3 regions of the Mesorhizobium sp. WSM4976 genome follow, and region 3 is predicted to be linked to each of the others. Evidence: predicted binding sites of a transcription regulator. Region 3 holds the regulator's gene; each other region holds the start of a gene.

What was found. Region 3 encodes PhoB, which activates phosphate uptake and scavenging genes when phosphate is short. Its sites were predicted from a motif close to TGTCATNNANCTGTCAT; they were not measured.
Region 1: a site for PhoB is predicted at 1,432-1,448, ahead of P9272_RS15000 (YdcH family protein). Genes of this name have one in related genera too.
Region 2: a site for PhoB is predicted at 1,151-1,167, ahead of ppk2 (polyphosphate kinase 2). Genes of this name have one in related genera too.

The regions. Positions count from the first base shown of each region.
Region 1 covers NZ_JARTVT010000011.1:31,296-33,563, reverse strand. Annotated here, with positions in the region: gene ispG (flavodoxin-dependent (E)-4-hydroxy-3-methylbut-2-enyl-diphosphate synthase) at 1-938, opposite strand, end outside; gene P9272_RS15000 (YdcH family protein) at 1,183-1,362, opposite strand; gene P9272_RS14995 (DUF465 domain-containing protein) at 1,612-1,815, shown strand; gene P9272_RS14990 (IclR family transcriptional regulator) at 1,843-2,268, opposite strand, start outside.
Region 2 covers NZ_JARTVT010000014.1:36,476-38,743, forward strand. Annotated here, with positions in the region: gene P9272_RS18145 (dihydrofolate reductase family protein) at 1-91, shown strand, start outside; gene ppk2 (polyphosphate kinase 2) at 130-1,050, opposite strand; gene P9272_RS18155 (aldo/keto reductase) at 1,317-2,268, shown strand, end outside.
Region 3 covers NZ_JARTVT010000021.1:123,537-125,804, reverse strand. Annotated here, with positions in the region: gene phoU (phosphate signaling complex protein PhoU) at 1-531, shown strand, start outside; gene phoB (phosphate regulon transcriptional regulator PhoB) at 549-1,238, shown strand; gene P9272_RS24585 (ROK family protein) at 1,539-2,268, opposite strand, start outside.

The sequences.
Region 1 (2,268 bases), on a different contig from region 3:
ACGGTGGACGTCGTGCGGCCGCAGCCGGGGCAGGCCGCGACGATCGGCACGAACTGCCGGAAGCCCATGGTCTGCAGCAGTTCCTGCGACACTTGCACCTCGCGCGTGCGGTCGCCATTCGGCTCCGGGGTCAGAGAGATGCGGATCGTGTCGCCGATGCCCTGCTGCAGAAGAATACCCATGGCGGCGGACGAGGCGACGATGCCCTTGGTGCCCATGCCGGCTTCAGTCAGGCCCAGATGCAGGGCGTGATCGGAGCGTGTCGCTAGCTCGGTATAGACGGCGATGAGGTCCTGCACGCCGCTGACCTTGGCCGACAGGATGATCTTGTCGCGGCCGAGCCCAATCTCTTCCGCCATCTCGGCCGACAGGATCGCCGACTGGACGATCGCCTCGCGGGTGACCTCCTGCGCGGTGAGCGGCGAGCCCTTCGCCTGGTTGTCGTCCATCAACCGGGTCAGCAGCTCCTGGTCGAGCGAGCCCCAGTTGACCCCGATGCGCACCGGCTTGTCATGCCTGATCGCCATCTCGACGATCGCCGCGAACTGGCGGTCCCTCTTGTCCTTGAAGCCGACATTGCCGGGATTGATGCGGTATTTCGCCAGCGCCTCGGCGCAGGCCGGATGATCGGCCAAGAGCTTGTGGCCGATATAATGGAAGTCGCCGACCAGCGGCACATCGATGCCGAGCCGCAACAGTCGCTCATGGATGCGCGGAACCGCCGCCGCGCTCTCGTCGCGGTCGACCGTGATGCGCACGATTTCCGAGCCGGCGCGATGCAGCGCCGCAACCTGGGCGACGGTCTGGTCGACATCGGCGGTGTCGGTGTTGGTCATCGACTGCACGACGACAGGCGCGCCGCCGCCGACCATCACGCCGCCGACCGACACGCGGACCGACGTGCGCCGCGGAAAGGGAGAAGAGAAATATCCGGTCATGCCGGCCGCCTTCATCTGAAAGTTCCGGGCATGAGGTGGCGGAGCAAAGATGGCTTGTCAATGGCAGGCGGCAGGCGAGGTTGGCAAATCCGCAGCCGCCACGCGAAAAATGCCAGCTCTGCCGATCGCGAGATCCGCGACCGAACTTTCCACCGATTTCAGTTAAAAAGCACCATGCCGGTGGCATTTCTTGCCACCGGAAGTTTCACCGCGGCGGGTTGCGGCGATGGTGCCTGGAGGAGCTTCAGTGTGTCGTCGGGCTAGCCTTCAGCTTTTCAATCTCGTCCTTGATTGCCAGCTTGCGTCGCTTGAGATTCACGATTTCGAGGTCGTCTACCGAAGGATGGTTCATCGCGTCGGTAAGCTCGCGCTCGATATCACCGTGTTTCCGCTGCAACTCATCAAGATGGGATGCAAGAGACATGATTGGTTCTCCCTTTCATGGTTTCCTCGATTGCAGCCGTCGCAGGCACGTCCACCGCAGGTTGCGACTGTGACGGCACCATGACAGTTTGCCACCAACCGATCTCTATGTCGAATGACACGTGGTAGCATTCCACGACAAAGTGAAATGTGATAAGGGCTGCGCGCCGGCCTCAGACCAACAAGTCACAAACCCAAACGGTCCCGCCCAGACAGCCCGATTGGGCGATGCATACGCAGACGGTAGATAATGTCCGAACAGGAACAGGCTGAAATACGCCTCGAATATTCCCGGCTCAAACAAGAACACGCCGATTTCGACGCCGCTATAAACGCGATGATCGCCACGGGCTGCGACCCGCTTCAGATTCAGCGAATGAAGAAGAAGAAGCTGATGCTGAAAGACCGGCTGTCGGCGCTGGAAGACCGCATCATTCCCGACATCATCGCCTGAGCGGGTAGCTTCCCCGGAGACATGCTTTTAAGAGATCGAAAGCCGGGCGGCCCGCTCGCGCAGCAGCGCGACCAATTCGCCTGTTCGCGCCTCCGACGTGTCGATCGGCACCACCAGGCACATCGTCGCCTCGACCCTGCCAGGCGCCGAGAACACGGGCGCCGCCAGGCATTTGGTGTAAGCATCGACCAGGCCCGACGTGACGCAATAGCCGGTGACGCGCGCCCGAGCGATGTCATCGATGAAGTCATCGATCTCTATCTTGCGGCCGTCCGGCAGCACGAGATCGTCTTCCGTGACCATCGCCTCGATTCGGCTGCGATCAAGACCGGCCAGCAGCAACCGCCCCGAAGCAGTCCATGGCAGTGGGATCTGCAGGCCGGTGGCCGAGCTGATGCGGAACGGCCTGGTTCCCGGGCTTGAATGGATGATGGTGTAGCGACCGCTCTGCAG
Region 2 (2,268 bases), on a different contig from region 3:
CGCCGGGCTCGACATGCTGAAGCTGGGATACACCTGCACCGGGCAGGTGGCGACCGCCGATGCGACGCATGTGATGATCGGACGGGCGTAGGCTAGGCTCTCCCCCTTGTGGGAGAAGGGGAAGATGGCTCAATATTTCTCCGGCACGTAAAGCTCGCGCGGCAGCACCTGACGCTCATAGGAGGGGTTGAAGACGCGCTCCGGCAGCGTGATCTCCTCATGTGGCACGTCTTCATATGGCACCTGTTGCAACAGGTGGTCGATGCAGTTCAGCCGCGCGCGCTTCTTGTCGTTGCCCTCGACGATGAACCAGGGCGCCTCCTTGATGTTGGTGCGGGCGAATGTCTCTTCCTTGGCCTTGGTGTACTGCTCCCAGCGCACGCGTGACTGCAGATCCATCGGCGACAGCTTCCACTGCTTCATCGGGTCATGGATGCGCATCAGGAAGCGCATCTGCTGTTCCTCGTCGGTGATCGAGAACCAGTATTTCACGAGCGTGATGCCGGAGCGGACCAGCATGCGTTCGAATTCCGGAACGTCGCGGAAGAACTCCTCGACCTGATCCGCATTGGCAAATCCCATCACCCGCTCGACGCCGGAGCGGTTGTACCAGGAGCGATCGAACAGCACGATCTCGCCGCCGGCGGGGAGATGCGGCACGTAGCGCTGGAAATACCATTGCGACTTTTCGCGCTCGGTCGGCGCCGGCAACGCCACCACGCGCGCGATGCGGGGGTTGAGCCGCTGCGTGATGCGCTTGATGACGCCGCCCTTGCCGGCGGAGTCGCGGCCCTCGAAGATCACCACCAGCTTCTTCTTGTGGTAGGCGACCCAGGACTGCAGCTTGATCAGTTCGGACTGGAGCCTCAGCAGCTCGCGAAAGTAGGTCATCCGCTCGATGGAAGGCGGATGCGACTTCTTGTAGATCTTGGCGATCTCGAGCGAGAGCGCCGGTTCGGAAAGCTCCAGCTCATAGTCCTCGTCGAGCGTGTCCTCGAGCTCGGCTTCGAGCCAGTCCTTCCCCCCGGAATTCGGATTCACCTCATTCATCGCGCAGCTCCGTCGCCTGTCAGCCATCACCGCTTCGGAATTGCGCCGCGGCTCCGGCCGGATACGCCACTCCGTAAGCCGACTGAGATACAGAGGCGCGATGACGGTTTTATTGCAAGGCGATCAGCCCAGCCTCGATAGAAGATATGTGATCGGCCCGTATCGATAGCGGGGCGACAAGCAGCTCAAATTGTCCTACAAATCCCCTTGCCTCTTTGCCGCGCCCGCTGCGGCGGCTCTCCAAAACAAAATCGCGAGGACCCGACATGGAATACCGCACCCTTGGCCGCTCCGGCCTCAAGGTTTCGACATTGACCCTCGGCACCATGACCTTCGGCGGCACTGGCCCGTTCGCCGCTGTCGGCAACTCCGATCTTTCAGAAGCGAGGCGCATCATCGATACCTGCATCGATACCGGCATCAACCTCATCGACACCGCGAATGTCTATTCGAACGGATTGTCGGAGGAGATCATCGGTGAGGCGCTCGGCGGCAAGCGCAAGAACGACGTGCTGATCGCGTCCAAGGCGCGCATGCGCATCGGCACAGGCCCAAATGACGAGGGTCTGTCGCGGCACCATCTCATTCGGGAATGCGAAAAGAGCCTGAAGCGGCTCAGAACCGATGTCATCGACATCTATTTCGTCCATCAGTGGGACGGGCTCACCCCGGTCGAGGAGACGATCGCGGCGCTCGACACTTTGGTCAACCAAGGCAAGATCCGCTACATTGGCTGCTCCAACTGGTCCGGCTGGCAGGTGATGAAGGCACTTGCCGCCAGCGACAGCCGCCACCAGGCCCGTTTCGTCACCCAGCAGATCCATTACACGCTGGAAGCGCGCGAGGCCGAATATGAACTGCTGCCGATCTCGGTCGACCAGGGCCTAGGCGTGCTGGTCTGGAGTCCGCTGGCGGGCGGCCTACTCTCCGGCAAATATCATCGCGACAGCCCGACCGCGCGCCAGATCGGCGGCTGGACGGAGCCGCCGATCCGCGACGAGGACCGGCTGTGGCGCATCGTCGACGTGCTCAACGAGATCGGCAAGGCGCGCGGCATTTCAGGGGCGCAGGTGGCGCTGGCCTGGCTGCTCGGCCGTCCGGCCGTCAGCTCACTCGTGATCGGTGCCCGTAACGAGACGCAGCTCAAGGACAATCTCGCCGCGGCAAGCCTTTCCCTCACCGAAGAGGAGCGGCAACGCCTTGACGCGGTCAGCCGAC
Region 3 (2,268 bases):
CAGCGCGAGCTTGACGACCGCGCCATCACGCTGATCGCCAAGCGCCAACCGATGGCGGACGATCTTCGCCACGTGGTCGGCTCGATCCGCATGGCGGGCGACCTCGAACGCATCGGCGATCTCGCCAAGAACATCGCCAAGCGCGTCGGGTCGGTCGGCGTCAGCACCGCCCCGCGCGACCTCACGCATTCGATCGATTCCATGGCGCAGCTGGTGCTGATCCAGGTCCAGGGCGTGATCCAGGAATATACGGTGGGCGATGCCGCGGCGCTGGCCAAGCTTCGCAACGATGACGAACGCATCGACGTCAAATACACCTCGGTGTTCCGCGAGCTGTTGACCTACATGATGGAAGACCCGCGCAACATCACCCCTTGCACGCATCTTCTATTCTGCGCCAAGAATCTCGAACGCATCGGCGACCATGTGACCAACATCGCCGAGAACGCCTATTATGTGCTGACCGGCACGCAATTGCCCGCCAACCGTCCGAAGCAGGACGAGACGGCAATGTCGGCGCCGGCCGCCTGAGGGAAAAGGTTACCCCGATGATCGCGCCACGCATCATGGTGGTGGAGGACGAGGAGCCGCTGGGGGTGCTGCTCCGCTACAATCTCGAATCCGAGGGTTACCAGGTGGAAGTGGTGACCCGCGGCGACGAGGCCGAAATCCGCCTTCAGGAAAACGTTCCCGACCTGCTCGTGCTCGACTGGATGGTGCCGGCGGTCTCAGGCATCGAGCTCTGCCGGCGTCTCAGGATGCGGCCCGAAACCGAGCGGCTGCCGATCATCATGCTGACAGCGCGCGGTGAAGAAAGCGATCGGGTTCGAGGTTTGTCCACCGGCGCCGACGACTATCTGGTCAAGCCGTTCTCGACGCCGGAGTTCATGGCGCGCGTCAAGGCGCTGCTGCGCCGCGCCAAGCCTGAGGTGCTGTCCAGCGTGCTCAAGGTCGGCGACATCGTGCTCGACCGCGAATCGCATCGCGTCTACCGCAAGAAGAGCGAGATCAGGCTCGGCCCGACCGAGTTCCGCCTGCTCGAATTCATGATGCGGCATCCCGGCCGCGTGTTCTCGCGCAGCCAACTGCTCGACAATGTCTGGGGCGAGACGATCTATATCGACGAGCGTACGGTGGACGTCCATGTCGGCCGCCTGCGCAAGGCCGTCAACAACGGCCGCATGCCGGACGTCATCCGCACCATTCGCGGGGCGGGTTACGCCATCCGCGAGGAGTAGGATACGGTGCCAAAGTGGTGACGGGGCAGGCACTTCCAGCATCCACGCTGGTGGGTAGCCGAGACGCTTGTGCGTCGTCAACCAACGGGCGGAGCAAGGAGCGCAGCGACTCGGCGCAGACCCGCGGATCCATGCTGCGGCTCGAAGCGTTGCGACGGTCCGGATTTTTCGCCGCTGCGCCCTACGATCAAGGTAACGGCACGGATTCCAGGGTCTCCGCGACGGAGCTTCGCTCCTGCTTCGCTCCGAAATGACGAAGCTCAAAGGCCTTCGCTGATCTCCGGCGAATCGGAAACGCGCTCAGGCCACGTTCTTCCCCGCCGCGTCAGTTCTCGCCTGGACGCCCGGCGCGAAAATCTCCTGGTCGACGAAGGTCAACGCGCGCATGGCGCAGCCTTCGCGGATCAGCGGCAGCTCGTTCGGCTCGGTGTCGAAGGAGATCGAGCTCGAGTGCTGGCCGCCGGCGGTCCGGGCGATCGCCTCCCTCAGCGCCGGCTCGATAAGGTCGAAGGCGGCCGCGCTGACGCCGACCATAGCGACAGGCGCAGGGTCGATAAGGGCGAACAGGCTGCCCAAACCGAAGCCCAGCGCCTCGCCGGCCCGGCGATAAGCCTCCCGCTCGGGGCCGTCCTCCTGCCGGGCCTTTGCAGCCAGCGCGCGCATGTCGGCGTCGCCGATGTCGATTGGCGCGGCGTCCTCGCTTATCCCCATGGCGCTGCGCCAGATCGCGTAATTGCCGGCATAGGCCTCGACGCAGCCGCGGCGCCCGCAGCGGCAAAGCGCGCCGCCCGGACGATGTATCATGTGGCCGAACTCGCCGCCGGAAGAATGCGTGCCGGTGAACAATTCGCCCTTCAGCACAAGGCCCATGCCGATGCCGTGCGAGAGCAGGATGGCGATGAAATTGTCGCGATAGCGCTCGGGAGCGCGCCATCGCAGTGCCACCGCCATCATGTTGCAGTCGTTCTCCATGGTGGCGGGGATGCCGAATTCCCTCTCCAGGATGTCGGCGAACGGAATGTCGGTCAGT